2 regions of the Oryzomicrobium sp. genome follow, and region 2 is predicted to be linked to the other one. Evidence: predicted binding sites of a transcription regulator. Region 2 holds the regulator's gene; the other holds the start of a gene.
The links. Region 2 encodes FNR, which switches genes on or off when oxygen is low (the NO sensors DNR and NnrR bind a similar motif). Its sites were predicted from a motif close to TTGANCTAGNTCAA; they were not measured.
Positions count from the first base shown of each region.

Region 1 (14,794 bases), on a different contig from region 2:
GGCCCTGGTGCAGTTCGCCGTGCTCTACAAGGACGGCCAGAAAGCCTCCATGTCCACCCGCTCCGGCGAGTTCGTCACCCTGCGCGAGCTGCGCCGCGAGGTGGGCAACGATGCCTGCCGCTTCTTCTACGTGCTGCGCAAGTCCGACCAGCACCTGGACTTCGACCTGGACCTGGCCAAGAGCCAGAGCAACGAAAACCCGGTCTACTACATCCAGTACGCCCACGCCCGGGTGTGCTCGGTGGTCAACCAGTGGGTCGGCGAGGCCGCCGACCTGGCCAAGGTCGACCTGGGCCTGCTCGCCAACCCCCGGGAACTGGCCCTGGCCGCTCGCCTGGCCGCCTTCCCCGAGGTGATCGAGGCCGCCGCCCGGGACCTGGCGCCGCACGCGGTGGCCTTCTACCTGAAGGACCTGGCCGGCGACTTCCACGCCTGGTACAACGCCGAGCGCATGCTGGTGGACGACGCCGCCCTGCGCGACGCCCGCGTCGCCCTGGCCCTGGCCACCCGTCAGGTGATCCGCAACGGCATGGCGCTGCTCGGCGTCTCCTGCCCCGAATCGATGTAACTCCGGAATCCCTCTATGAGCCGTGACCTGAAACGACCCCAAAGCACTTCCGGCAAGCGCTCCCCGGCGAAAAAAGCCGGCGGCGGCACCCTGATCGGCATCATCATCGGCCTGGTGCTGGGGGTCTGTGCGGCCCTGGCGGTGGTGCTGTACATCAACAAGGCGCCCATGCCCTTCGTGGACAAGACCCAGCCGCCGCCCAAGGACGCCAAGGAAACCTCCGGCAACCTGGCCGCCGCCAAGCCCGGCGCCCCGGCGCCGGCCCAGGCCCCGGCCGCCGGCGCCGCGCCCCAGGCGGCCGCTCCGGTGCCCCTGCCGGGCAAGCCCGGCGACCCGGTGCCGGAAAAGCGCTTCCAGTTCTACGACATCCTGCCCGGCAAGGCCGAGCCCAAGACCGACGCGACGGCCGCCGACAAGCCGGCGGCCAAGGACGCCGCCAAGGATGGCAAGGATGGGGCGAAGGAATCCAAGGAGGCGAAGGAGACCAAGGACGGCAAGGAAGGCCCCTTCTTCATCCAGGCCGGTTCCTTCCAGCGCTCGGGCGACGCCGACAACCAGAAGGCCAACCTGGCCATGCTCGGCATGGAGGCCACGGTGCAGCAGGTGATGGTCGGCGACAAGGTGTGGTACCGGGTCCGCCTCGGACCTTATGGCAAGATGGACGAGGTTAACCGCGCCCGTTCCGAACTGGCCAAGGCCGGCGTCGAGGCCAGCCTGGTCAAGAACAAGGATTGATGGAGATTCCCCATGGTGAAGATTGATCGTTCCCGTCGTGATTTCGTCCTGGCCGCCGCCGCGTCGGCCTCCCTGGCGGCGTTCCCCGCCCTGCCGGCCTTTGCCGCCCCGGCGGCCCGCGGCCGCGACTATCAGCCCATCGATCCGCCCCAGCCCACCGAGTCCGGCGCCAAGATCGAGGTGATCGAGTTCTTCTCCTACGGCTGCCCGCACTGCAACGACTTCCACAAGCCCCTCGACGCCTGGGTCGCCAAGCTGCCCGCCGACGTGGCCTTCAAACGCGTCCCGGCCGGCTGGAACGCCGCTTGGGCCAACCTGGCCAAGCTCTACTACGCCCTGGAAGTGACCGGCGACGTGGCCCGTCTGGACAGCGCCATCTTCGCCGCCATCCACGAGCAGGGTGTGCGCATGCCGGTGCCCGACGACATGCAGGCCTGGGTCGAGAAGCAGGGCGTGGACGGCCGCAAGTTCGCCGACGCCTACAAGTCGTTCTCGGTCGCCAGCAAGGTCAACCGGGCCAACCAGATGGTCCAGGCCTACCGCATCAACGGCGTGCCCGCCCTGGCCGTGGATGGCCGCTACCTGGTCAGCACCGAGGGTGTGAAGAACCTCGGCGAGGTACTCACCCGCGCCGACGCGGTGGTCGCCCTGGCCCGCAGCGATAAGGCACGCAAGTAAGCCAGCGGAACGCGCGAGCGTGTGAGCCTGTGACCCCGTGACTTCGCCCCTGCCCGTTCCCGTCGGCAAGCAGAATGCGCCGCGCCAGTCCCCCCCGGGGCTGCCGCGGCGCGTTTTCATCACCGGGGCCAGTTCCGGCCTGGGCCAAGCCTTCGCCCGCCACTATGCCGCCGCCGGTTGGCAGCTCGGCCTGGCCGCCCGCCGCGCCGACCGGCTCGACGAATTGGCCCGGGAGCTGGGCGGTGCGCTAGCCGCCACCTATCCCCTCGACGTCACCGATAGCGCCGCCCTGGCGTCCGCCGCCGCCGACTTCTGCGCCCGCTTCGGCGCGCCCCACGTGGTGATCGCCAACGCCGGCATCTCGGTGGGCACCCTCACCGAGGAAAGCGAGGACCTGGTGGCCTTCCGCCGGGTGCTGGAAGTCAACGTCTTCGGCATGGCCGCCACCTTCGCCCCCTTCCTGCCGGCCATGAAGGCCCTGCGCGACGGCCTGCCGCGCCGCGTGGTCGGCATCGCCTCGGTGGCCGGTATCCGCGGCCTGCCCGGGGCCGAGGCCTACTGCGCCTCCAAGGCCGCCGCCATCGCCTACCTGGAATCCCTGCGCCTGGAACTGGCACCGTCCGGCATCCGCGCCGTAACCATCTGCCCCGGCTATGTGGATACCCCCATGACCGCGGTCAATCCCTACCCCATGCCCTTCCTGCTGCCCGCGGCGGAAGCGGCGCGGCGCATGGCCCGGGCTATCGACGCCGGCACCGGCTACACCGTGGTACCCTGGCAGATGGGCGTGGTGGCCAAGCTCCTGCGCCTGCTGCCCAACGCCGTCTACGACCGCCTGTTCGGCCGGGCCAAGCGCAAGCCCCGGGGACTGCCCCTGTAGTTAGTCCCGCGGCCGACCGGGCAATCCCGTTGGCATGGCGGGGCGGTTTCCCCCGCAACCCGCATAAACCCTATGTCCGCAACGGCTTTAGGGGTGTTACAAAAGAACGCTGGTATCCCCGGCCAAGGGCGTCCACCATGGCGGTTTCATCAGGGGAGCCGCCATGTTCTTTTCGTCCGCCAAGGAAGCCCTGAGCCGCAGCGAGATCGAGTGCGCCGCCCTGCGCGCCGACAACGCCCGCCTGGAGACCCGCGTCGCCACCCTGGAGGCCGAGCGCTCCGCCTTGACCGACGAGCTGGCAGCCCTGCGCGCCCGCGAGGCCCTGCTCGATGGCGTGTTCACCAGCCTGGGGCGCTTCGGCGATTCGCTGACCGGCCTGCAGGGCTCCTTCCTCGGCCTCACCACCACCCTGCAAGGGGGCAAGGAATCGGCCACCACGGCGGCTGCGGAATCGGAAACCAACCGGGCCGCTTTCCAGACCATCGCCGCCAATCTGACCGACATGGTGGGGCGCATGACCGAGGCCTCTGGCAGCGTCGAAAGCCTGTCCAAACGGGTCACCGACATCGCCGGCTTCGTCAGCCTGATCAAGGAAATCGCCGACCAGACCAACCTGCTGGCCCTCAACGCCGCCATCGAGGCGGCCCGGGCCGGCGAGGCCGGGCGCGGCTTCGCCATCGTCGCCGACGAGGTGCGCAAGCTGGCCGAGCGCACCACCAAGGCCACGGTGGAGATCTCCGGCTTGGTCGGCACCATCCAGGGCGATACCCAGCAGGCGCGCAGCGTCATGTCCCTGGGGGCGGCAGATGCGGCCCGTTATTCCGCCGAGAGCGAAGCCGCCACCCACAGCATGGGGCGGCTGCTCGACCTGTCCCAGACCATGGAGCGGGCGGTGTCGTCCTCGTCGCTGCTGGCCAACGTGGAATTGGCCAACATCGACGAACTGGCCTTGAAACTGGAGGTGTACAAGGTCTTCCTCGGCCTTTCCACCCTGCGCCCCGAGGAGCTGCCGGACGAAACCCAGTGCCGCCTCGGCCGCTGGTACTACGAGGGCGAGGGCAAGGCCCACTTCGCCCGCCTGCCCGGGTACGCCGAAATGGAAACGCCGCACAAGGCGGTGCACGACCACGCCCGCCGGGCGGTGGAGCGCTTCTACGCCCGGGACGCGGATGGGGCACTGGCCGCCCTGATGGCCATGGAGCAATCCAACCTGACGGTGATGGCGGGCATGAAGCGCATGCTCAACGGATTGAACTAAGCGCCCCGGCGGCCGCTCCATAGGGGAAGTTCCCCGCCTGGAGGCCGCCATGCAATCCGCCGACGAAAAGAGCCTGACCTTCGAGTTGCTGGCCGCCATCCGGCCGGTGGACGGGGACGCCCCCCTGGCCTGGCTGCGCGCCGGCTGGGCCGACCTGCGCGCCCATCCGGCCCCTAGCCTGGCCTACGGGGCGGCCTTCGCCCTGTGCGGCTGGCTGCTCGCCGCCACCCTGGACCACACCACGGCGCTACTCAGCGCCCTGGTCACCGGCATGCTGCTGGTGGGGCCCTTCCTCGCTCTGGGCCTCTACGACCTGTCGCGCCGCCGCGAGCGGGGCGAGCCGGTGAGCTTCTTCGCCTCGGCCCTGGCCTGGCGCCACAACGTCTCCAACATCGGCCTGTTCGCCGCCGTCCTGGCCGTCGTGCTGATGGTCTGGGCGCGGGCCTCGATGGTCATCTTCGCCGTCTTCTACGAGGGGGCGATGCCCTCCTTCTCCGGTTTCGTCCACGCCTTCTCGGCCCTGGACAACCTGGAGTTCGTGGTCTTCTACCTGGCGGTAGGGGGCTTCTTCGCCACCCTGGTGTTCGCCGTGTCGGTGATCTCGGTGCCCCTGATGCTCGACCGGCGGGTGGACGCCATCAACGCCGCCATCGCCAGCGCCACGGCCCTGGCCCGCAATCCCGGGGCGATGCTGGGTTGGGCGGGGTCGATCGTGTTCCTCACCGCCCTCGGCTTCGCCACCGGCTTCGTCGGCCTGGTCGTCACCATGCCCCTGGTGGGGCACGCCACCTGGCACGCCTACCGGGCCCTGATGCCCGAGCCGCCGTCCGGCGTGTAGGCCGAACGGCGGAGCCCGGGCTTACCAGGCCACGGGCTGGCCGTCGCGGAAGAAACCGCCGCTGGGGCCGTCCTCCGGCAGCAGGGCGGCCCAGGTGATCGACGCAGCGCCCTCGGCGGCGCTGCGCGGGGCCGCCGCGCTGCCCATGTCGGTGCGGCACCAGCCCGGGCATACCGAGTTCACCTTGACGTCGGCCAGTGCCGGGTCCAGTTGCAGCTCATGGGCGGTGGTGCGGGTCAGGGCGTTGAGGGCCGTCTTCGAGATGCGGTAGCCGGGCCAGTAGGGGCCGCCCTCGGCCAGGGACCCCATGCCCGAGGCCACATTGACCACCCGGCCGTGGCCCCGCGCCACCATGCCCGGCAAGAAGGCCTGGATCAGGCGCAGGGGGCCGAGTACGTTGATGGCGAAACTGCGCTCCACCACCGCCGGATCGCTGGCAAGCACGCCCTGGGCGGCAGGATCGTCCGGGGTCTTGGGGTCCAGGTACACGCCGGCGTTGTTCACCAGGATGTCGGTACCGCCCCAGGCGGCGTCCACCCAGGCGGCCAGGGCATTCACCGCGGCGGTGTCGCCCACGTCGGCGGCCCGGCCGGCCACGTCCAGGCCTTCCGCCGCTAGGGCGGCCACCGCACGCTCCAGGGCGGTACCGTCCCGGGCGACCATCACCACCCGGCAGCCGGCCTGGCCGAGCCGGCGGCACACCTCGAAGCCCAGGCCCCGGCTGGCGCCGGTCACGACGGCGGTTTTTTTGGCTAGCATTCCGTTCTCCTCGATCATGTGGGGATAGGTGGCCGCCGCCCCGGGGGCGGCGCCTTTCCTTCTTTCTAGCATGGATTTGCCTTCCGCCGCCGACACCACTGCCTTCATCCCGGCCGACGCCCGGGGTGTGCGCCATCCCGCCGCCGGTCCCGGCGCGCGCATCGTCTCCCTGGTGCCGTCGATCACCGAGCTGCTCGTCGACCTGGGCCTTGCCCCCCTGCTGGTAGGGCGCACCGGCTTTTGCATCCATCCCCGCGAAGTGGTGCGGCACATTCCCAAGGTGGGCGGCACCAAGGGCTTCGACCTGGACAAGCTGCGGGCCCTGGCCCCCACCCATGTGATCGCCAACATGGACGAGAACCGGGCCGAGGAAATCGACGCCCTGGCAGCCTTCGTGCCCCACGTGGTGGTCACCCACCCCAATACGCCGGCGGACAACCGGGCCCTCTACCGCCTGATCGGCGCCCTGTTCGGGCGGCACCGCGAGGCGGCCGCCCTGACCGCCGAACTGGACGCGGCCGAGGCCGGATTGGCCGGTCTGGGGCTGCCCCGGGAGCCGGTGCTCTACCTGATCTGGCGCGACCCCTGGCTGACCGTGGCGCGCAACACCTACATCGCCGCCACCCTGGCTGCCGCCGGCTGGGACACGGTGCCGGCCCGCCTGGGCGGCGATACCGGCGCCGATCGCTATCCAGCGGTGGATTTGGAGCGCGCCGTGGCCGAGGCCGCCCGCATTCTGCTGCCTTCCGAGCCCTACCATTTCGGCCCCGGGGAACAGGCCGAGCTGCAAGCCCGCTTTCCCACGGTGCCGGTGACCCTGGTCGATGGCGAGATGGTCTCCTGGTACGGCAGCCGGGCGCCCCGGGGGCTCGACTACCTGGGCCGTCTGCGCCGGGAGTTGGGCCAGTGACTGTTCTGCGTTGCCGGGCGCCGACGCGGTTTTAGCCGGTTTTAGCTGGCTTGAGCCGTCTCCGAAACCTCTTTGACCGAGGTCAAGGGGCGGTGGGCGGCGGGGGCCTAGACTGCGCCCTTTCCATTTCCCGCGTCGCGCCATCATGGTGAGCAGCACTCCGACGACGACTACGAGCGCCTTCCGCATCCCCCATCTGGTCTGCCCCGCCGGCAGCCTGCCCGCCCTCAAGTCGGCGGTGGACAACGGGGCCGACGCGGTCTACCTGGGCTTCAAGAACGCCACCAACGCCCGCAACTTCGCCGGGCTCAACTTCGACGACAAGAGCCTGCGCGAGGGCGTGCGCTACGCCCGGGACCGGGGCCGCGAAGTGCTGGTGGCGATCAACACCTACCCCCAGGCCGGGCGCCTGGCCGAGTGGCACGGGGCGGTGGATGCCGCCGCCGACCTGGGTGCCACCGCCGTCATCCTGGCCGACGTGGGCCTGCTCGCCTACGCCGCCGAGCGCCATCCGGCCCTGCACCGCCACCTGTCGGTCCAGGGCTCGGCCACCAGCTACGAGGCGATCAACTTCGCCCAGGACGCCTTCGGCGTTCGCCGCGCCGTGCTGCCCCGAGTGCTGACCCTGGCCCAGGTGGAAAACGTGGTGCGCCACACCACGGTGGAAATCGAGGTGTTCGGCTTCGGCAGCCTGTGCGTGATGAACGAGGGACGCTGCTGGCTGTCGTCCTACGCCACCGGCGAATCGCCCAACACCGTGGGCGCCTGCTCCCCGGCCAAGTACGTGCGCTGGGAGCAGCAGGGCAAGACCATGAACGCCCGGCTCAACGGCATCCTCATCGACAGCTATGGCGAGGGCGAGCCGGCCGGCTACCCGACCCTGTGCAAGGGCCGCTTCGAGGTAGCCGGCGAGACCGGCTACGCCCTGGAAGAGCCCACCAGCCTGAACGTGGTCGAACTGCTGCCCCAGATCGCCGCCGCCGGCGTGGCCGCCATCAAGGTCGAGGGGCGCCAGCGCAGCCCGGCCTACGTCGGCCAGGTGACCCGGGTGCTGCGTCAGGCCATCGACGCCCTGAAGGCCCCGGGCTTCGCCGTCAAGCCGGCCTGGCAGAGCGAACTGGCCAAGGTGGCCGAGGGCCACCAGGTCACCCTGGGCGCCTACGATCGTCCCTGGCGCTGAGGAGCCCGTCCATGAGCAACCCGATCAAGCTCGCCATCGGCCCGATCCTGTTCTACTGGAGCAAGGACGAGGTCCAGAACTTCTACCTGCAAGCCAGCGATTCGCCGGCCGACATCGTCTACGTCGGCGAGAGCGTCTGCTCGCGCCGCTGCCAGCTGCGCACCTCCGATTGGATCGGTCTGGCCAAGGACCTGGCCGCCGCCGGCAAGGACGTGGTGCTGTCGGCCCTGGCCCTGGCCGAATCCGAGGGCGACCTGATCGCCCTGCGCAAGCTGGTGGCCGCCTGCGCCGAGAGCGGCGGGCGCATCCGCCTCGAAGCCAATGACCTGGGGGCGGTGAAAGTGGCCGCCGAGGCCGGCGTGCCCTTCGTCTGCGGCCCCCACCTCAACGTCTACAACGAAGCCACCCTGGCTTGGTTCGCCGCCAAGGGCGCCGTCGCCTGGGTGCCGCCCCTGGAAGCGCCACGCAGCCTGATCGCGCCGCTCCACGCCAGCCGTCCGGTGGGCATGGCCACCGAGGTGTTCGCCTGGGGCAAGATCCCCCTGGCCTTCTCGGCGCGCTGCTTCACCGCCCGCCACTATGGACTGAAGAAGGACGACTGCCAGTTCCGCTGCCTGGACCACGCCGACGGCCTGACCCTGGCCACCCGGGAAGGCCAGTCCTTCCTGACCATGAACGGCATCCAGACCATGTCGGCCCAGCACTATTCCCTGCTCGCCGAACTGCCCGCGCTGCTGGACCTGGGCATCGATGCCCTGCGCCTGTCGCCCCAGTCGAAGGACTTCTTCGCCGTGCTGGCCGCTTTCGACGCCGCTCGGCGCGGCGAGCCGGCCGGGTTGCCGGCCGCTTGCACCGACCACGGCACCTGCGACGGCTACTGGCACGGCCAGGCGGGGATTGCCAAGGTCGGCGCCGAGGACGACACTCTGGTTGTTGCCGCCTGCGGCGCGTGAATCCAATGAACCCGATCGCCATGACTACCCGCTTTACCCTGCCCGGCCTGCCGGGCATCAACCTGCAGGTGCCCACCTTTCGCCTGCCCGCCTTCGTCACCCGCATCGGCCAGAGCCTGCCCCAGTGGCCCCACGCCCTGGGTCTGGTGGGCGGCCTGAACGGCCTGCTGCTGCTGAAGCTGCTCGACGCCGAGGCCTTGGAGCCCCTTACCGGCCGCGTCTTCGCCGTGGAGGTGGAAGACACCGCGGCGGTGGCCCGCTTCACCTTCGACGGCCTGCGCTTCGTTCCTTTGCTCGCCGCCGACGGCCCGGCGCCGGACCTGACCTTCCGCGCCACCCTGTCGGCCTACCTGCAGCTGCTGGCGCGGCAGGAGGACCCGGATACCCTGTTCTTCCAGCGCCGCCTGGTGATCGAGGGCGACACCGAGCTGGGCCTGCTAGTGAAGAATCTGCTGGACGCGGTGGAATGGCCGCGTCTGCCTTTTATCGCCGAGCGCACCTGAGGGCTTGGCACAACGAACCTAAGCGGGGATTGGTGAGAGCCCCACGGGGAGGAAGACCGGCACCCAGTCTGGGCCAGTCGGCATAAAAGAAGGAATGGGGGCGCCTACGGGCGCCCCCGTTTCGTTGACGCCCCCGGTTTACCCCGCCCCCTTCGCCGCCCTGGCGTAGATACGAAAACGCCCGGCGCGGGGCCGGGCGTTGCGAGGTGGCGCGATGACCTGGGCCGGATCAGAGCCGGAAGCGGCTGGTGTCCTGCGCCAGGCTGGCGGAGGCCCCCAGCAGGGTGCCGGCCCGTTCCCGGTTGGTTTGGGCGGAGCGGCCGGTCTGCTCGGCCATGACGGCCACCTGCTCGACCTGGCGGGCGATGCTCTGGGCGGCGCCGGCCTGTTCCTGGGTGGCGCCGGCGATGTCCTCGATGGCTTCGATCACCCGGGACGAGCGGTCGGCCACGTCCCCCAGGGCGGCTTCCAGCTGGCGCGAGGCCTCCACCGAGCGGGCCACCTGGTCCACGGCGCTGGCGATGGTCTCGCGTACCGAGCCGACGCCGGCCTGGACCTGGGAGAGGATGGCGGAGATTTCCTGGGCGGACTGGCCGGACTGTTCGGCCAGCTTGCGCACCTCGTCGGCCACCACGGCGAAGCCGCGGCCGGCCTCGCCGGCCCGGGCGGCCTCGATGGCGGCGTTGAGGGCGAGCAGGTTGGTCTGCTCGGCGATGCCCTTGATGGCGGCCAGTACGTGCTCGATCTCCTGGGAGCGGCGGCCCAGGTCGCCCACCTGCTCGGCGGACTGCTGTACTGCCTGGGACGAATCCTCCATGGCGGCGATGGCTTCGCCCACGGTCGCCTGGCCGGTGGTCACCACGCTCCCCGCCGCCCGGGTCAGTTCCAGGGCGGAGCGGGCGCCCTCGGCCACCTGGTCGATGCTGCTGGACAGCTGTTCGGTGGAGGCGGACATGGAGGCGGCGGCCTCGCTCTGGGCGGCGGTGGCCTGGTCGAGTTCGGCCGACGTGCCGGACAGTTCCTGGGCGGTGCTGCCCAGGGCGCCGCTGGTGTCCTTGAGGCGGCTCACCAGGCTGCGGATCGAGGCGATGGCCTGGCCCAGGGAGCGGGACAGCACGTCTACCTCGTTGCGGCTGGCGGGGTCGCCGTGCAGGGCCACGGACAGGTCGCCGGCGCCGAGGCGCTCGGTGGCCTGGACCAGCCCGGCCACGGGCTTGAGGCGCCAGGCGGCGAAGGCGGCGATGCCGGCCACCAGGGCGATGCCGAGCAGGGCCGAGACGAGGATGACCTTGTTGCGCAGGGTCAGGGTGTCGCCGGTGAATTCGTCGGTCCAGGAACCGACGGCGACGATCCAGTGCAGCTCGGGCATTTCGCGGATCACCACCACCTTGTCGCGGACCCGGCCGTCGCTGTCGGTCCAGGGGTATTCGAGCATGCCGGTCTTGAGCTTGAAGATCTGCTCGCCGATGGCCGCCGCCGCAGGGCCCGCGTCGGAGAGCTTCTTGCCTTCGAGCTTGGGATGGATCACGTATTCCCCTTCCTTCTGGTCGCCGTGAGGCTCGGACAGCACGAAGGGGTAGCCGGTCTGGCCGACCTTGGCGGCGAGCAGCTTCTCCTTGAGCAGGGTCACGTTGCTCTCGGCGTCGAGGCGCATGGTGATGGCGCCGACCACCTTGCCAGCCTCATCCTTGATCGGCGTCACGGCGATGGCGTACATGCGGCCGCTACGCTGGATGGTGCCGACGAAGTTCTCGCCCTTGGAGATGTTGGGGATGTAGCTCTCCTTCTCCGGTACCGCCTCGCCGATCCGGGAAGCGCCGTTGGCGTCCTTGAGTAGGGTGGCGGTCCGGTAGAAACGCTCGCCCTGGCGTACCAGGAAGGCGGCTTCGCGGCCGCTGTTGAGCTTCCCGTAGTGCTCCAGGAAATCCCGGTTGCCGCTCAGCACCAGGTTGCCCGCCACCAGCTCGGGCAGTTCTTCCTGGCCCTGACGCACGGTACGGCCGGACAGTCGCACCGGGCCGGGCAGGGTGCGCTCGAAGGCGCGCAGGTTTTCCAGGGCCCGGGCCTTCAGGGACTCCTGGGCGAATTCCAGGGTGGTGATGATCAGGCCGGCCTGCTCGTTGAGGGCGGCCTGGGTGCGGGCCAGGGCGCTCTGCTTGGCCAGGTAGGCGACGACCAGGCTTTGCGTCACGATCATCAGGAGGGTGGCCAGGGCGGCCACGGCGAGGAGTTGCTTGGAGAGTGGCAGGCGTTTCATTGATTTTTATCGTGCGTTGGTCGGCAGGCGTTCTCGGGCGCGCACGTTGGTCGTGCGTCTTGGCCGGGGATTGTAGGAGAAATACCACTTTAGTCATGTGGTCTTATCCACGGCCCCAGCAAAAAGGCCCGGCGGATGCCGGGCCTGGGCGCCATCCGGGGGATGGCGGGGCGAGATGACGGCTGCCGTGCCGAGGCCTACACCCGGAAGCGGCTGGTGTCGGCCGACAGGGCGTCGGCGGAGGCCAGCAGGGACGAGGAGCGTTCCCGGTTGGTCTGGGCGGAGCGGCCGGTCTGCTCGGCCATGACGGCCACCTGCTCGACCTGGCGGGCGATGCTCTGGGCGGTGCTGGCCTGTTCCTGGGTGGCCCCGGCGATGTCGCCGATGGCCTCGCCGAGCTGGCCCGAGTGCTCGGCCACCTGGCCCAGGGCGGCCTCCAGCTGGCGCGAGGCGTCCACCGAGCGGGCCACCTGGTCCACGGCGCTGGCGATGGTCTCGCGCACCGAGCCGACGCCGGTCTGGACCTGGGAGAGGATGGCGGAGATTTCGTGGGCGGATTTGCCGGACTGTTCGGCCAGCTTGCGCACTTCGTCGGCGACCACGGCGAAGCCGCGTCCGGCCTCGCCGGCGCGGGCGGCCTCGATGGCGGCGTTGAGGGCGAGCAGGTTGGTCTGTTCGGCGATGCCCTTGATGGCGGCCAGCACGTGCTCGATCTCCTGGGAGCGGCGGCCCAGCTCGCCAACCTGGTCGGCGGACTGCTGCACCGCCTGGGCGGTTTCTTCCATGGCGGCGATGGCCTGGCCCACCGTCACCTGGCCGTCTTCCACCACCTGACGGGCTTCCTGGGTCAGGCCCAGGGCGGAGCGGGCGCCTTCGGCCACCTGGTCGATGCTCACCGACAGTTCTTCGGACGAAGCGGACATGGAGGCGGCGGCCTCGCTCTGGGCGGCGGTGGCCTGGTCCAGGTCGGCGGACGAGGCCGACAGTTCCTGGGCGGTGGAACCCAGGCTGGCGCTGGTGTCCTTGAGGCCGGCCACCAGGCTGCGGATCGAGGCGATGGCCTGGCCCAGGGAGCGGGACAGCACGTCCACCTCGTTGCGGCTGGCGGGGTCGCCGTGCAGGGCCACGGACAGATCGCCGGCGCCGAGGCGCTCGGTGGCCTGGACCAGCCCGGCCACGGGCTTGAGGCGCCAGGCGGCGAAGGCGGCGATGCCGGCCACCAGGGCGATGCCGAGCAGGACCGAGACGAGGATGACCTTATTGCGCAGGGCCTGGGTGCGGCTGGTGAATTCGTCGGTCCAGGAGCCGACGCCCACCTTCCAGTGCAGTTCCGGCAATTCCCGCACCACCACCACCTTCTCCCGCTGCCGGCCGTCGGCGTCCGCCCAGTCGTAAGTGAGCATGCCGTCCTTGTGCTTGAGAATCAGCTCGCCGATGCGGGCACCCTGTTCGCCGGTCTCGGAGAATTTCTTGCCCTCCAGAGAGGGATGGATCACGTACATGCCTTCTTTTTGGTCGCCGAAGGGCTCGGCCAGGACGAAGGGATAGCCGGTTTCGGCGATGCGCGTCTCGTGCAGTTTCTTCTTGAGCAGGGCCACGTTGCTCTCGGCGTCCATGCGCAGGGCGATGCCGGAGATGACCTTGCCGCTGTCGTCGACGATCGGCACTACGGCGATGGCGTTCATCCGACCGCCGCGCTGGACCGTGCCCAGGTAGGGCTTGTTGGCCAGGATGTCCTGGGTATACGAACCGGGGGCCGGCGGCATTTCCTCGCCGTTGCGGTACTGGCCGTTGGCCCCTTTGACCAGGGTGGCGATGCGGTACAGCTTACCCTCGTGGGCCACCAGCCAGCCCACCTCCCGTCCGGGGTTGGCCTTGCTGAAGGCGTCGAGGGCGGCGGAGTTGTTGTTCAGCACCAGGTTGCCGGCGGCCACCTCGGGCAGTTCGATGTTGCCGGTCTTGACCATGCGCCCGGTCAGATGCACCGGGCCGGGCAGGTTGCGCTGGTAGTTGGCCAGGGCGTTCTGGGCCCGGTCCTTGAGGGATTCCTGGGCGAATTCCAGGGTGGTGACGATCAGGGACGCCTGCTCGTTGAGGGCGGCCTCGGTCTGGGCGATGGCGCTTTGCCGGGCCAGGTAGGCGACCACGGCGTTCTGGACGAGCACCATGACCAGGGTGGCGGCGGCGGCGATGGCAAGGATCTGTTGGGTGAGGGAGAGTCGTTTCATGGCTGGAGTGGGGCTGGCCTGGTGTGGCGCACCAAGTGCGCCACACAGTTATGCCAGAAATAGTTTTTTGTATGCACGGACGATTCTACTTCGAACGTCATAGGACGTATAGTTTGAAAATCGGTTGCTCATGGCGTAACTCCAATAGGGGCGCGGAGTTCCGGGCAGTTTGCCCGGCGAATGGCGGGCCGGCGTATCCGCAAGCCGGGGGGCGGAGCGGTGTCCGGCGGGGAGCGCGAAAAAAGAAACGGGGGCCCTGGCGGCCCCCGTCGGTTACGGCGTATTGCAGTGTGGTCAGCGCTGGCGCATCAGGCCGTCACGGCGGTGTCGAGACGGAACTTGACGAAGCTGCCGGGGGCCGGCTCCACGGCCTTCAGGCCGCCCTGGCCGGGCACCCGGGCGGGCACCTGCTTGCTGCCGTTGAGGGCGGTAACCCACTCCTGCCAGTCGCTCCACCAGGAACCGGGATTCTGGGTGGCGCCGGCCAGGAACTCGTCGCTGGTCTCGGGCAGGGTGGCGGCCGGGTTGGTCCAGTAGCCGTACTTGTTGGCCACCGGCGGATTCACCACCCCGGCGATGTGGCCGGAGCCGCCCAGCACGAACTTGACCGGACCCTTGAACAGGCGGGCGCCCAGGTAGGTGCTCTTCCACGGGGCGATGTGGTCCTCGACGGTGGAGATGAAGTAGGACGGCGTGGTGATCTTGCTCACGTCGATCTTCACCCCGTTCAGGGTGATGCCGCCCGGGTCCTTGAGCTTGTTGGCCATATACATGTTGCGCAGGTAGAAGCTGTGCATGGCCGCCGGCATGCGAGTGGAATCGGAGTTCCAGTACAGCAGGTCGAAGGGGAAGGGGTCCTTGCCCATCAGGTAGTTGTTCACCACGAACGACCAGATCAGGTCGTTGGCGCGCAGCATGTTGAAGGTCATGGCCATCTCGGAGCCTTCGAGGAAGCCGCGCTCGTTCATCTTCTTCTCCAGGGACGACACCTGGTCTTCGTCGATGAACACGCCCAGTTCGCCCGGGATGGAAAAGTCGATCATGGAG
Region 1 is NZ_DAISLS010000013.1:74,942-89,735, reverse strand. Features, by position in the region: gene argS (arginine--tRNA ligase) at 1-568, shown strand, start outside; gene V7Z98_RS13880 (SPOR domain-containing protein) at 584-1,303, shown strand; gene V7Z98_RS13875 (thiol:disulfide interchange protein DsbA/DsbL) at 1,316-1,981, shown strand; gene V7Z98_RS13870 (SDR family oxidoreductase) at 2,019-2,861, shown strand; partial or broken gene V7Z98_RS17900 (methyl-accepting chemotaxis protein) at 3,025-3,690, shown strand; gene V7Z98_RS17895 (CZB domain-containing protein) at 3,712-4,119, shown strand; gene V7Z98_RS13860 (DUF2189 domain-containing protein) at 4,169-4,957, shown strand; gene V7Z98_RS13855 (SDR family NAD(P)-dependent oxidoreductase) at 4,979-5,716, opposite strand; gene V7Z98_RS13850 (helical backbone metal receptor) at 5,787-6,626, shown strand; gene ubiU (ubiquinone anaerobic biosynthesis protein UbiU) at 6,772-7,806, shown strand; gene V7Z98_RS13840 (U32 family peptidase) at 7,818-8,759, shown strand; gene ubiT (ubiquinone anaerobic biosynthesis accessory factor UbiT) at 8,780-9,262, shown strand; gene V7Z98_RS13830 (methyl-accepting chemotaxis protein) at 9,492-11,519, opposite strand; gene V7Z98_RS13825 (methyl-accepting chemotaxis protein) at 11,717-13,747, opposite strand; gene V7Z98_RS13820 (PHA/PHB synthase family protein) at 14,056-14,794, opposite strand, start outside.
Region 1: ubiU (ubiquinone anaerobic biosynthesis protein UbiU) is a predicted target of FNR. The motif match lies at 6,699-6,712, and genes of this name have one in related genera.

Region 2 (14,794 bases):
TGGAAGATGTACCACCTGGGGGAGCTGAAAGTCCCCTATGCCGACGAGCAGATGGCGGGCATCAGCCAGAAGGCCGGGGGCATGCTGTGGAACCTCAAGTACGTGACCCGCAAGGGCCGCGACGAGGTGATCCTGCACCTGCGCCAGGCCGGCGATTACGCCTACGACAACGTGGGCAGTTCGAGCGCCGACACCTGGTCCCTGACCGCCGAGACCCTGGCGCCGATCAAGCTGGCCGGCACCTACACCACCGTCACCCTGGGGCTGGACCGCACCCGGGTGAAGACTTCCCACGCCGATTACAGCGACACCATCAGCAACCTGCAGAACGAGCTGGACAAGGTGATCCTCTACAACGGCAAGGTCACTCGCTGGATCGACCGGCCCGCCGACAACTACAACCGGCCGATGACCGGCCGGGTGCTCTTCAACACCGTCATCCCCTCGGCCCGCCTGACCATCGGCAACTTCTTCCGGCTCCGCCAGAGCTACGAAAAGATCGTCGCCACGGGCAAAAAGGCCGACTACAACGGCACCCAGATCGACGTCTACGAGAAGCAGACGGTGGGCAAGGCCATCACCTGGGACATGCGTATCAACTGGTCCATGCCCACGGTGCGCGAACAGGAGGCCTACGTCACCCTGTCGGTGGACAACGTGCTCAACCGCAGCAACGCCATCGAGCTGACGGGCACCGACCTCGTCTACGAAAAGGGCCGCCAGTACTGGCTCGAAGTCGGCTACCGGTTCTGAGGGGAGCGACCATGAAGACTCATGCGCGGACCCACGCGATCCATGGCCTGCGAGCGGCCTGCCTGGCCGCCGCCCTGAGCGCGGCCCCGACCGCCCTGCCGGCGCCGGCCGCCCCCGATTGCCGCGCCGCCAACGGCTGGGACGCCGCCTGCCTGCGCCGCCTCTATGCCGCGCCAGCCGCCGCCTGGCCGGCGCCCGAGGTGGAGGCGGGCGTGGCATGGCAGGAGCTGGGGCCAGTACCCGCCGTGGCGCCGACGCCGGCCGACAACCCCGGCACGCCGGCCCGGGTGGAATTGGGGCGGCGCCTGTTCTTCGACCCGCGCCTGTCGGCAAAGGGCGAGCTGTCCTGCGCCGGCTGCCACCGGCCGGAAAAGGCGTTCACCGACGGCAAGCCCCTGGCCGTGGGCGAGGACCGGCTGATGGGCCGGCGCCGCACCCCGCCCCTGCTCGCCGCCCCCTTTGCGCCGCGCCTGTTCTGGGATGGCCGGGCCGGCTCCCTGGAAGAGCAGGTGGTCGGCCCCATCGCCAACCCGGTGGAGATGAACCATCCCCTGCCCCAGGCCGTGGCCCGGATCAAGGGCCTGGACGAGTACCGGGCGCCCTGGCGGGCCGCCTTCGGCACCGCCGACCCGGACGAGGCCACCCTGGCCCAGGCCCTGGCGGCCTTCGTGCGCACCCTGCGCCCCGAGGCCACGGCCTTCGACCGCTTTCTCGCCGGGGACGCGGCGGCCTTGTCCGATGGCGCCCTGACCGGCCTGCACCTGTTCCGCACCAAGGCCGGCTGCCTCAACTGCCACTACGGCCCCCTGCTCACCGATCATGGCTTTCACGACATCGGCCTGTCGTTCTACGGCCGGCGCAACCAGGATCTGGGCCGCTTCGAGGTGACCCGGAACAAGGCCGACCTGGGGGCCTTCCGCACCCCCAGCCTGCGCAACGTGGCCCGGGCCGGGCCGTGGATGCACAATGGCATTTTTCCCGACCTGAAAGGCCTGCTGCGCATGTACAACGCCGGCATGGGCAACCTGACGCCCAAGGCGACGGCCGAGGCCGACCCTTACCGGCCGCGCAAGTCGCCCCTGATCCGCGCCCGCCAGCTCGACGAGGCGGAAATCGACGCCCTGCACGCCTTCCTTGAAGCGCTGTGAGCGCCAGCGCCCCCCCCATCCCCCCCCCAGCCAAAGCCAGCCCAGCCAACGCGACTCCCGACCGATGTTCCACCACACCCCCGCCTCTCGCCTCGTCCGCCCCTTCCGGCCTGCCGTCACCGCCATCCTGCTGGCCTGCGCCCTGAACGTTCCCGCCGCCCATGCCGCTACCCCGGCCTTCGACCCTCCGCCATCCTTGGCCGAGCAGGTGGCGGCGCGGCTGCCGGCGGTGGTGCAGATCAAGGTGCGCCGCGCCGTCCCGGCGGCCCTCCCGCCGAACCCGGCATTCCCCGCCATAGAGCCCGCTCCCCTGCCCGGCGGGACCGGCTCGGGCTTCGTCTTCGACGCCCGGGGCCACCTGCTGACCAACGCCCACGTGGTGCGCAACGCCCGGGAAATCGCCGTGATCGGCCACGACGGCCGGGAGTACGCCGCCACCCTGGTGGGTAGCGACCAGACCACCGACGTGGCGGTGCTGAGTACCGAGCCGGTACTGGCCGCCCCGCCGCCGCCCATCGGCGACCCGGCGGCCCTGCGCCCGGGGGATGCCCTGTTCGCCATCGGCGCCCCCTTCGGCCTGGCCCACACGGTGACCTCCGGCATCGTCAGCGCCACTGGCCGTTTCGTGCCGAGCAACCCCCACGTGGCCTTCATCCAGACCGACGCGGCGATCAACCCGGGCAATTCCGGCGGTCCCCTGTTCGACGCCGCCGGGCGCATCGTCGGCATCAACTCCCTGGCTTTCTCCCGTTCCGGCGGCTACACCAGCATCGCCTTCGCCATCCCCATCGACGAGGCCCTGCGCGTCGCCGCCCTGCTGCTGCGGGACCGTCAGGTGAAGCGCGGCTGGCTGGGCGCCGACATCTTCCCCGCCGAGAACAGCGCCCGGCTCCTCGGCCAGCGGCGGGGCGCCCTGCTCACCCGGGTTCATCCCGGCACGCCGGCTTCCCGGGCCGGACTGAAAAGCGGCGACCTGGTGGTTGGCATCGGCGGCGCCGCCCTGGCCGACGTGGGCGCCCTGCACCGGGCCCTGGCGGTTTCCAGCCCCGGGGAACGGCTCGAACTGGACGTCTGGCGCGACCAGTCCCGCCGCCGCGTCACCGTGGCCCTGGGGGAAGAGGAGACCCGCCCCCGGCCGCGCCACAACGCCAACGCCCAGGACCCGGCCCGGGAGCTGGGGCTGATCCTGCAAGAGCCGGCGACCCTGCCGGGCGCCCGGGACAAGGCTGGCCCGCTGCGCATCCTGGCCAGCTACGGGACAGCCGAGGGCAACGGCCTGGAACCGGGGGACGAGATCGAATCCCTGGACGGCCAGCCGGTGCCGACCCTGGCGGACTTCAACCGGGCGGTGCAACGCCTGCCGGCCGGCGAGGCCGCCCTGCTGCGCCTGCGCCGCCAGGGCGAATACCTGGCTCTGCCCCTGGGGCCGCGCCGGACGGCACCCTCGGCCGCTTCAATCCCGGGACGCTGAAATCTGCACCGCGAAAACCCGCGCCAGTGGCCGATTCCCAGGCATACCCGGTGAAACGCCGCGCCATTCCTCGATCCTCGTCATGCCAGCGTGGAGATCGGCCATGGGCGCGGTTCTCCAGGCAGCTCTGCCGTTAGTGCTGCCAGTGCCGCTCCAGCGGCGCCAATGAAAAAGCCCCCGCGTTGCGGGGGCTTTTCGTTTGGGGCGCAGAGCGATGCTTACGCGGCGCTGCCCATCTGGGACTGGATGTAGTTCTGCAAGCCGGTGAGCTTGATCAGGCGCAGCTGCTTTTCCAGCCAGTGGGTGTGGTCTTCCTCGGTGTCGTCGAGCATGGCCACGAGCATGTCCCGGGTGACGTAGTCCTGGGCCTTCTCGGTTTCGGCGATGACGTCCTTGAGATGCTTGACCACGGCGTATTCCAGGGCCAGATCGCTTTCCAGCATGCCCGGCACGTCCTTGCCGACCTTGATGGCCGGCTCGCGCTTGGTCAGGTCGGGCACGCCTTCCAGGAACAGGATGCGGGCGATCAGCTGGCGGGCGTGCTCGCGCTCGTCCTCCATCTCGTGGTTGATGCGCTCGAACAGAGCGTTGAGGCCCATGTCCTTGTACATCTCGGCGTGGATGAAGTACTGGTCGATGGCGGTCAGTTCGCCGGCGAGCAGGCTGTTCAGGTGACCAATGATCTTCTTGTCGCCTTTCATGGGCAGGCTCCGTGTCTGGAAAGTGGGAAGGGGGAAAGGGGTGACCGGCGGGCGGCCTGGACCTCCATTCTGGATGCTCCCCCCGGCCTTTTCAACGTTGCCGCCCCATTTCGTTAGCGATACGTCTTCTCATCCTCGCCGCTGTGCAAGACCGGCGCCCCCTCGGCCACCTGGACGACGCCACGCACGAAGCTGGTGACGCTGGCCCGCTTGAGATAGACGCAGGGCTTGCCGGTGCGCTTGCAGTGGTCCTTGAGCCGCCAGTAGGCGCCGTGGCTGATGCAGCCGGCCTGGCAGATCACGGCGTCGGCCGCCGCCAGGGTTCCTTCCAGGGCCCGGGGGTTGTCCTCCAGCCCGCCGTCGTGATGCACGAAGCGCCCGCCGGCCTTTTCCACGATCTGCCGGTAGGCCTCGGTGAGGGCCGGAATGCCACCGACGCACAGCACCGCCTGGCCCGCCAGCCGGGGCGCCGAAGCGGCGCACGGGGCAGAGCAGGACGGCGGCGTCGCGCCGCCGGATTCGCCCCCCGACCCGCCGCTCCAGGCGCCGAGGGCGGTTTCGGCGGCGGCGGCCTCGGCGCGGACCTCGGCCAGTTCGTCGCGGGCCTCAGCCAGGGCCCGCTCCAGCGCCCGGGCCCGGGCTTCGGCCCGGTCAGCGCGGCGGGACTGGCTGTCGGCCTGGCGCCGCCAGCCGTCGATGCGCTCGGCGGCCTGGCCGGTGGCCGTTTCCAGGGACTCGACGCGGCCGCGCAGGGCGTCGCGCTCGGCGGCGGCGGCTTCCAGGGTGGCCACCTGCTGGCGCAGGGCTTCCAGCTCGTCCACCTTTTCCGCCAACCGCTCGGCGGTCCGTTCGGTCAGGGCGTCGAGCTTGCCGCGCAGTTCGGCCACGGTGGCGGCGAGTTGGGACAGGCGTTGCAGGTCGGCGGTCTGGCCGGCGCCCATCTGGTGCGAAATCATGTGCACCTCGCCGTAGATGCGGTGGGCCAGGTCGTTGCCGCAGCGGGGGTGGGTCCACACCGCCCACAGGGCTCCCGGCACTTCGCCCCGGGCCACGGCGTCGCACCACAGCTGCCACAGGGCGGCTTCGTCCCGGGCCTGGTTGAAGCGCTTGATGGCCAGGGCGTGGCGCCGTTCCAGCTCCTTCTGCATCAGTTCGGCGAAGGGGGTGCGGGCTTCGGCGTGGCCCACGGCCTGGGTATGCAGGGCGAAGTCGGTGAGGCCGCCCACGCTCACCCGGGCCTTCTCGGCCAGGCGGCGCAGCACGTCCATGGGCAGGCAGGTGCCGATCACCGGGCAGTGGTACTGGTGCTTCACGTCCCACAGGCGGCGGCGCCGGGAGCCGGCCCGGGCATCCTCGCCGGCGGCCAGGGGATCGACCGCCCGGGCCAGGGCGGCGGGATCGAGGGCGGGAGCCGCGGCGGCGGCGCCTGCCGGCGCGGGCTTGGTCAGGGGAAAGCGGATCGGCACGGCGTTCTCCTTACCTTACGCCGGCAGGGCCGCCAGGGCGCCGCGCCCCCGGGTTTCGCCGCTGCGGCTCTGGGCCAGGGCGCGCCAGCGGCGGGTCATGCGCTGGACCATGTAGGCCAGGGGCGAGCGGGGATCGACCAGACGGCCCAGGGCTGCCAGTTCGCCGGCCACCAGGGCGGCGAGCAAGGGGTTGTCCTCGGCGGCGTATTCGCTCATCAGGTAGAGCAGGCTGGCCGCCATGCTGGCGGCTTCGTCATCCTGGACCAGGGGCTGGGCAAGGGCATTCATGGCGGTCTCCCGAGGGGTGAAAGGATCGTCGGTAAAAGCGGGCGGCATGGTGGTTGTGGCACATGGCATAGTCCCCACGCGCATCAAATGATAATTATTCTCATTAAAAAGACAAGCCCTGGATTGCAACGCTCGCGGTGCAGCCCTCTGTCAGGGTTCGCCTGGTAGGCCAATGAACGGCAATTCCAAATTGCGGCGCAGCCCGATCAGCTCGGCACGTCCCTCCCCGGTGAAATATGGTACGCACGGCATCGGGGTGGTAGGGCACGGCAGCAACGCCAATTGCCGGGAGCCCTGTTCTGTCGCACCGCCTGCACGCCCCAGAACACCCAGAACAAATTCCACTGCGGGTTGCGACAAAAGCAAATGCGAACTATTATCACCAATTACCGGACAGGGCTTATCCCAAGCCTGCCCACCCGGCCCCTCGATGCCAGCCACGCCCCGCCTGCCAGAAGCGCAGGGACCGGGCCGCCAGCCCAACCCTGCAACCGGCGGCTCCGGCCGCCGCCCCACCGGATGCGGAGCCATGCGCGAGCCCCTCGACCGGCGTCCCGGCGACGCCAACGAACTCCTCTCGGCGGCCATGACCTGGATGACCGAGCATGCCCTGTGCGGCGAACCCTATCTGTGCCAGTTGATCGTGCAGAAGCTGGCCGCCCTGGACAAGCTGCCCGATCCCCAGGTGCCGCCGGCCCTGCGCCATACCTGCCGGCAGATGCTGCGGCACTGGGCCGACCTGGCCCAGGCCTACGCCGACCTGGACCGCCTCGACGCCCCCGACGAAGTCGCCCGGCCCCTCGCCCACTGACGCCCATCCGGCCGCCCTACTGGAGCCCTTTATGTCCCGCTATACCGGCCCGCGCCTCAAGGTGATGCGCGCCCTCGGCCTCGACCTGCCCGGCCTGTCGCGCAAGACCATTGCCGACCGTCCCCATCGCCCCGGCCAGCACGGCCTCAAGCCCCAACGCCTGTCCGATTTCGGCGCCAAGCTGATGGAAAAGCAGAAGCTGCGCTTCAACTACGGCCTGACCGAAGGCCAGCTGCGCCGCCTGGTGAGCGAAGCCAAGCGCAGCAAGACGCCCACCGGCGACAAGCTGCTGGAGCTGCTGGAGCGCCGCTTCGACAACGCCGTGTTCCGCGCCGGCTTCGCCCCCACCATTCCGGCGGCCCGCCAACTGGTGCGCCACGGCCATCTGCGCCTGAACGGGCGCCGGGTCGACCTGCCCGGGGTGCGCCTCAAGATCGGCGACACCATCACCCTGCACCGGAGCGACAAGCCCCTCGACGCCATCCGCGCCAGCCTGGCCGAACCCGCTCTGACCCGCCCCGAGTGGCTGACGTGGGACGAAACCGCCCAGAGCGCCCGGGTCGGCCATCTGCCCGGCCCCCAGGACGTGCCCTTCCCCATCGAAATGCAGCAGGTGGTGGAGTACTACGCCCTGCGCGGCTGATAACCCTGCACCGCCGGCGGGCCCACGCCAGCCGGCGGTCCCGGCACTCGCAATGTCCCTCGGGGCCCAGCCAAAAACGATAGCCATTCTCATTAACATGGCTATCGGCTAGACTATTCCTTTGCCCGGCGCTCCGATCCCCCTGCGCCCACGGCCCCTGGAGAAGCCCGCCATGATGCAAGCCCTTGTCATTGCCCTGCGGGAAGGCCTGGAAGCCTTCCTGATCGTCGCCATCACCCTCGCCTACCTGCGCCAGACTGGCCGCCACGCCCTCACCTCCGCGGTTTACTGGGGCACCGGCGCCGGCATCCTCGCCTCCGTCGTCGCCGGCTACTTCTTCGGCAAGGCGGAAAGCCAGCCCTTCTGGGAAGGCACCTTAGCCGCCATCGCCGCGGTGCTGGTGGTGTCGATGGTGGTGTACATGCTTTCCGCCGCCAAGCACATGCGCGCCAACATCGCCGCCCGCATCGAGGCCGCCAGCCTCAAGACCGGTAGCGGCGCCTGGATCGGCGTGTTCGCCTTCGTCCTGCTGATGATCACCCGAGAAGGCATGGAAACCGCCCTGATGCTTTCCGCCGTACTGTTCAGCGCAGGCATGGAAGACCTGGCCATCGGCGGCATCCTCGGCGTGCTGCTGGCCGGCCTGGTGGCCTGGGGCTGGGGCCGCTTCGGCAGCCGCATCCGCCTCGACCGCTTCTTTAAGGTCACCTCGGTGTTCCTGGTCCTGTTCGCCCTGCAACTGGTCTTCTACGCCTTCCACGAATTCACCGAGACCGGCCTGCTGCCCATCGACAATGAGTACTGGCACATGGTCACCGAGCCCTGGGGGCCGGAAGGCCAGTACGGCCAGTGGATCACCTATTCCCTGGTGGCCATCCCCCTGGCCTGGTTCGCCCTACTGGTCCTCCGGGAAAAGCTCTCCCGCCCGCACCACCCGCGCACCGCCTGAGCTGCGGCGGCAACACGCAAAACAAACGGGGCACCCAAGGGTGCCCCGTTTGTTTTGTTGCTTTACTTTTAGAACCAGCCCAGCCGGTACCGACCCCGATCCACCTTCCGTCAGCGCGATTGCTCAGTTGGCGACCAGTAACCGCAGGCCGGCGAACAATCCCCAGGCGCCGTACCCCAGCACCAGCACACCGGCCAGGCGGCGCATCGCCGGGCGGCGCGCCCAGTCCTTGAGCCGAACCGCCAACAGGCCCATGGCCAGTAGGTTGGGCAGGGTGCCCAGGCCGAACGCCAGCAGGATCGCCCCGCCCCGGGCCGCGGAACCGGCCGCCAGGGCCGATGCCAGGGCGCTGTAGACGAGGCCGCAGGGCAGGAAGCCCCAGAGGAAGCCCAGAGGCAGCGCCTGGGCCGCCGAGCGCACCGGCACGAAGCGCCGGGTCAGGGGCTGGATGCGCCGCCACAGGAATTGCCCGCCCCGCTCCAGGGGGAGCAGCAATTGCGGCAAGCCGAGCAGATACAGGCCCATGCCCACCAGCAGCAGGCTGGCCAGCAGGTAGAGCACGGTGCGCAGCGGCCATTGGGCGGCCAGGGCGCCATGGCCACCGAGCAGCCCGCCCAGGGCGCCCATGGCCGCGCCGGCCAGGCCGTAGGCAGCGATCCGCCCCAGGTTGTAGGCCAGGTGCAGGCCACGCCGTGACGAGCCGCCCCCCGCGGTGAGGGCGACGACGATGCCCCCGCACATGCCGACGCAGTGGGGGCCGCCGAGAAAACCGACGATGAGGAAAGGCAGGAGGGAAGCGGGGGTCAGGGAATCCACGGCGTCAGTGTACTACCCCGGGCGCCGAATCCGGATGGAAACGACGGGGCGGCCGAGAGCGGAGGCGCAGGGAAACGCCGGTGGCAAAAACGCCGCCGGCCGGGCGGTCAGATGACTTTGGAGTAGCGGGTGCGCTGCCGGTCGGCGCGCAGGTAGCGGTCGAACACCATGGCGATGACCCGCACCAGCATCCGCCCTGGGGGCAGCACGGTGATCCACTTGTCGTCCACCTTGAGCAGGCCGGCCTGCTCCATCTCGCGCAGGTCCTCCAGCTCGGCGGCGAAATACTTGCGGAAGTCGATCAGGTGGGCGATCTCGATGGACTCCAGGGACAGCTCGAAGTGGCACATCAGGGCCTGGATGATCGAGCGGCGCAGGATGTCGTCGGCGGTCAGCTCCAGGCCGCGCAGCACCGGCAGCTGGCCGGCGTCGAGACGGTCGTAATACTCGTCCAAGGTGCGCACGTTCTGGCTGTAGGTCGGCCCCACCTTGGCGATCGACGAGATGCCGAAGGCCAGCATGTCGCAGTCGGCGTGGGTCGAGTAGCCCTGGAAGTTGCGGTGCAGCCGTCCCTGGCGCTGGGCCACCGCCAGCTCGTCGTCGGGCTTGGCGAAGTGGTCCATGCCGATGAAGACGTAGCCGGCCTCGGTGAGTTTCTTGATCGCCAGTTGCAGGATCTGCAGCTTGGCGTCGGCGCTGGGCAGATCGGCCTCGAGGATGCGCCGCTGCGGCTTGAAGTGGTGCGGCAGGTGGGCGTAGTTGTAGATCGACAGGCGATCCGGGCTCATCGCCAGAACCCGCTCCAGGGTACGGTTGAAGCCCATCACGGTCTGGTGCGGCAGGCCGTAGATGAGGTCCATGGAAATCGACTGGAAGCCGTTGGCCCGGGCCGCTTCGACCACGTTGACCGTCTCGGCCTCGGACTGGATGCGGTTGACCGCCACCTGCACGCGCTCGTCGAAGTCCTGCACGCCGATGCTCATGCGGTTGAAGCCCAATTCGCCGAGCACTTCCACGGTGGCGGTATCCACCTTGCGCGGGTCTACCTCGATGGAGAACTCGCCGTCCGGCAGCAGGTGGAAATACTTGCGGGTGAGCGCCATCAACTGGCGCATCTCGTCATGGGAGAGGAAGGTGGGCGTGCCGCCGCCCCAGTGCAACTGGGCCACGTCGCGGCTGCCGTCCAGGCTCTCGGCCTGGAGGGCCAGTTCCTTGCCCAGGTACTTGATGTACTTGGCGCTGCGCCCGTGATCCTTGGTGATGATCTTGTTGCAGGCGCAGTAGTAGCAGATGGTATTGCAGAAAGGGAGGTGGAAGTATAATGACAACGCACGTCCCGCCGCACTCAACGGCCCGCCCACACCGCCGATCTCGCGTTTGCCGAGCCAGGCCTTGAGCGCCTCGGCATCGAAGGCTTCGACAAAACGGTCTGCCGTCGGATAGGACGTGTAACGCGGGCCGCTGATGTCGAAACGTTGGATGATCTCGGGATCGAAGACGACGTTGGAGGCGTTGGGGGTCGAAGAGAGCGGAAGCGCCATTGCAGGGTAATATGAGGGTTGTTCCTAAGTATTCATTGTAAGGAACAGATTCACGTTGACCTGGATCAAACCGCAATTTGCCTAGGGGCACGCACTCGTTATGTCCGAAAACCGGGCTCTGAAAACCGTCAATCTTTCGGTCATCAAGACCGCCTGTTCCAACTGCAATCTGCGCGAGTTGTGCCTGCCGCTCGGCCTGAATTCCCAGGAAATGGCCAAGCTCGAGGAAATCGTTTCCACCCGCAAGCGCGTCAAGCGCGGCGACCTGCTCTACCGGGCCGGCCAGCCCTTCGAAGCCCTCTACGCCATCCGCAGCGGCTTCTTCAAGACCGACGTGATCATGGAGGACGGCCGCGACCAGGTCACCGGCTTCCAGATGTCCGGCGAACTGCTCGGGTTGGACGGCATCAGCAGCGAGAACCACTCCTGCAACGCCATCGCCCTGGAAGACAGCGAGGTCTGCCTGATCCCCTTCGACTACCTGGAGCGCCTGTCGCGCCAGGTGCCGACCCTGCAAAACCACTTCCACAAGGTGATGAGCCGGGAGATCGTGCGCGACCACGGCGTGATGATGCTGCTCGGCACCATGCGCGCCGAAGAACGCCTGGCGGCCTTCCTGCTCAACCTGTCGCAGCGCTTCGTCGCCCGGGGCTATTCCCCCGCCGAGTTCTACCTGCGCATGACTCGGGAGGAGATCGGCAGCTACCTGGGCCTCAAGCTCGAAACCGTCTCCCGCTCCTTCTCCAAATTCCAGGAAGAAGGGCTGATCGCGGTGCAGCAGAAGCACATCCGCATCCTCGACATCCCGGGCCTGAAGCGCCTGATGAGCCACACCCCGGTCTGACGGCCCCTTCAGGGCACATCGCCAGACCTCTCCCTCTCATCGCTTCACGACGGCATCGGCGCCCCGCGCCGTGCCGCCATGTGCCCGCCCAGACGGCGCGCCACCTCCTCCGGCAGCACCCGCTTGGCCAGGGGCAGCAGTTCGGCCGTTTCCAGCGCGATGTGCTCCCGATACAGGGCCGCCAACCCCGCCACCATCTCGGCCGACAGGTCCGCCGCCCCACCGGCAAGCAGCTTGCCCAGGTGATCGAGCATGGCGTCCCGGGCCACGTCCATGCGCCGGTGGTCCTCTAGCAGGCGCCCGACCAGGGCCTCCACCTCGCCGCTGGCAGCCTCCTGGCCAGTCACAGCGGCCTTCAGGGCGGGGAACAGGTCCGTTTCCTCGTCCTCGTGATGGTGCGGCGCGGCCACGGTGAAGTAACGCACCACCCCCTCGATGGCCTGCCGGGCGGCGGTATCGACGCCATGGCGGGGCAGGTGCTCCACCAGGCGTTCCAGGGTCTTCAGCTGGGCTTCGATGCGGCCATGGCAGGCGTCGAGCATTTCCAGGGGTTCGTCGAAGGACGGGGCGGCCGGGCCGAGCAGGGATGCGGACATGGAACGGACTTTCAGGCGAGGAAGAGGAAGAAGCCCCAGGGATTGCGGGTCAGGGCCACCGAAACGATGTAGGCGAAGCAGGCCAGGGCCAGGATCAGAAAGACGATCCGCACGCCCTTGGTTCGACCGCGCTTCAAGGCCACGGTGCCGCACAGGATGTAGGCCAGCAGCCCCAACACCTTGGCGGTGAGCCACCCTTGGACGAAGGGGTATTGGTGCAGCAGGGCTGCCAGGCTGAGGGCGCTGACCAGCAGCAGGGTATCGATCACGTGAGGCGCGATGCGCAACACCCGGGCCTGGAGCCGGGGCGAATCGGCCAGCATCAGGCCGCCGCGCAGCAGGAAGCCCAGGCCGGACAGGGCCACGCAGGTGACGTGCAGGTGCTTGAGGATCAGGTAGGCAGTGGTCATTCGCTCATCCTTGGTCGAGGCAGTCGGCGATGCGTCGGCATTCGTGCCGGTAGAGGCGCAGCCCCCCCAGCAGGTTGGCGGCGAGCAGGGTGAAGGCGAGCAATACCAGGGCGCCGGCCAGGGGGGCCAGCCAATCCGGCGCCAGGGGCGCGGCAAGCAACGCCACCAAGGCCGCCGCGTGGCCGCGCAGGTGGCGCATCATGCCCGCTTCTGGCAGCAGGCGCTTCATGTTGGGCGGAATCACCCGCCCCCGTCCCCGGTTCTGCAAGTCGAGCCAGATCAGGAACGGCATTATTTTGTAGAGCATGCCGCAGATCACCGGGATGAACCCGCCGAACAAGGCCAGCACCCCGATCCACAGGGCCAGCCGGTCGCCGTTCCCCACACCCCAAACGCCCCGCCCCGCTTCCCCCGCTCCCCACAGGAGCGCGGCCGCCGCCAGGCCCACCAGTCCCAGGCGCCAGAAGCGCTGGGTCGGGTCCCCCCAGGGACGGCGGCTGCGGCGCTGCAAACCCAGGGTGACCAGGCAGAAGCCGAAAGCCACGGCCGCGAGCAGCAGCGACCAGGGCAGCACCTGCACACCGCTGCCTTCCCCGGCCCCCAGCCGGGCAACGCTCCAGCCCAGCAGCAGGAGCGTCAGGAGCGGCCCCAATCCCCGGCCGACCCAGCCTGGATAGGCCGGGGTGAGCTGGAACATGGGCACCACCACCAGGGAAACACCCAGCAACAGCCCCCCGGCCCAGCCAAACAGCCCCCAGCCCGCGTGCAGGGCGGTGGCCAGGAAAACCGGCGGATTGCTCCAGCCGGCCAGGCCGCCGACCAGCCACAGCCCCAGCAACAGGGTAGCCAGCAGGGCCGGGAATGTCAGATGCAGCGCCCCCACGATGCCCACCAGGGCGAAACGTCGGCGCAGGGCCATGACCCCGGCCAGGGCAAAGGCGCCAACGCCCAGGGCCAGGGTCGCCCCGGCCAGCAGAAAGGCCGGCTGCCCCGCACCGAGGAAGGCAATCACCAGGGCCAAGCTGCCCGCCGTGACCGCCCCGTGCACCAGGGGCACCAACCACCGCTGCCCGGGCAAGACCACGCCCGCGCCCACCGGCAGGAACTGAACCAGGGCACCAAGCATGATCTGGAGCATGAACCCGGCGGTCAGGCAGTGGGTGGCGGCCAGGGCCTCGCCAGTCCAGCGCGACGCGAACACCGCGCCGCCGCGAACGAGCAGCAGCCCGCCGGCCAGAATCCCGAACAGGGGGGCGGTGAGGAAAAAGCGCAGCGGCAGGTGCAGCGGCGGTGCCTGGTCGTAGGACAGGGCGCTGGCTGGGGAGCGGGCCACCCGGGTCAGTCCTTCATGGTCGGAAGATGCGCACCACCACCAGGCCGTCGTCGCTGTAGGTGGTGTCGTGGGTGAAGCTGTTCATCGCCAAGGCGTTGTAGAGGGGAAAGGGCTCCCGGGGCAGGACCAGGTAGAGGGACTGGCCCGGCCCCACGTCATCCAGAGCCGCCATGGTGCGGACGAAAGGTTCGGGGGGTTCCAGCTCCCGGGCATCGATGACGGGGCCGTCGAAATTGGCGAAATTGAGTGGCATGACGAATCTCCCCGGACGGGGCGTTGAATTGACTGAACGGTGAATTATGCGACCGTTCTTGACGTCACATCGTTCCCAGCGCGGCGGCGCAGCGCTCCAGCAGTTCGGCCGCCCGGGGCGCCAAGTGGGCGTCGCACATGGGGTAGAGGACGCCTTCTTCCTTGAGGTTGTGCTGCTCCATGAGGATCAGCAGGGTGTCGGTCTCGCCGAGAAAGGCGTCCGCATCCCGGTCGGCCAGGGCCTGGCGGGCATTGGCCAGCAGGCCACGCATCTGCACGTGTTCGTGGCGCATCACCGAAGTGGGCCCGCCGGTCATGCCGGAGGCGGCTTCGAAGGCGGGAAAGAGCTGCTCCTCCTCGGCGGCGAAGTGGGCCAGCAGGTCGGTGGAAAACGTATCAAAGGCGGTCTCGGCCACAGCCCAGTCGCCGCCGGATACGGCTTTTTCCGCGGCGGCGAAAGCCTCGTCGCAGTGGCGATGGTGCTGGGAGAACAGGCCGGACAGGGTCGTCGCGGCAGAAGCGGATGTCGGGGAGGCAGTCATCGGGGCACCCTGTCTGGGAATCTGAAAATCGTGGGCCGATTCTCGACAGCCCCCCCGCAAGGCGCCTTGATGGCTGTCAAAATGCGCCTGCCGCACTCCCCTGTCTCGTCAAACCCCAGGCGGGGCGGGCTTCTCCGCGCCTCCCCCGCGAAGCCCCGCACCCGCCCTCGGGCTTCCGCCCCTCTGGCTGAAAGTCCGCATCTGGCGCGGACTTTCAGGGCACGGCCGAA
Region 2 is NZ_DAISLS010000002.1:46,895-61,688, forward strand. Features, by position in the region: gene V7Z98_RS01705 (TonB-dependent receptor) at 1-753, shown strand, start outside; gene V7Z98_RS01710 (cytochrome-c peroxidase) at 765-1,901, shown strand; gene V7Z98_RS01715 (trypsin-like peptidase domain-containing protein) at 1,966-3,372, shown strand; gene bfr (bacterioferritin) at 3,591-4,073, opposite strand; gene V7Z98_RS01725 (DUF2325 domain-containing protein) at 4,187-5,539, opposite strand; gene V7Z98_RS01730 (hypothetical protein) at 5,555-5,827, opposite strand; gene V7Z98_RS01735 (hypothetical protein) at 6,357-6,638, shown strand; gene rpsD (30S ribosomal protein S4) at 6,670-7,281, shown strand; gene V7Z98_RS01745 (FTR1 family iron permease) at 7,454-8,230, shown strand; gene V7Z98_RS01750 (sulfite exporter TauE/SafE family protein) at 8,354-9,037, opposite strand; gene hemN (oxygen-independent coproporphyrinogen III oxidase) at 9,154-10,587, opposite strand; gene fnr (fumarate/nitrate reduction transcriptional regulator Fnr) at 10,688-11,431, shown strand; gene V7Z98_RS01765 (hemerythrin domain-containing protein) at 11,476-12,027, opposite strand; gene V7Z98_RS01770 (SirB2 family protein) at 12,039-12,437, opposite strand; gene V7Z98_RS01775 (hypothetical protein) at 12,442-13,770, opposite strand; gene V7Z98_RS01780 (DUF2249 domain-containing protein) at 13,784-14,023, opposite strand; gene V7Z98_RS01785 (hemerythrin domain-containing protein) at 14,088-14,564, opposite strand.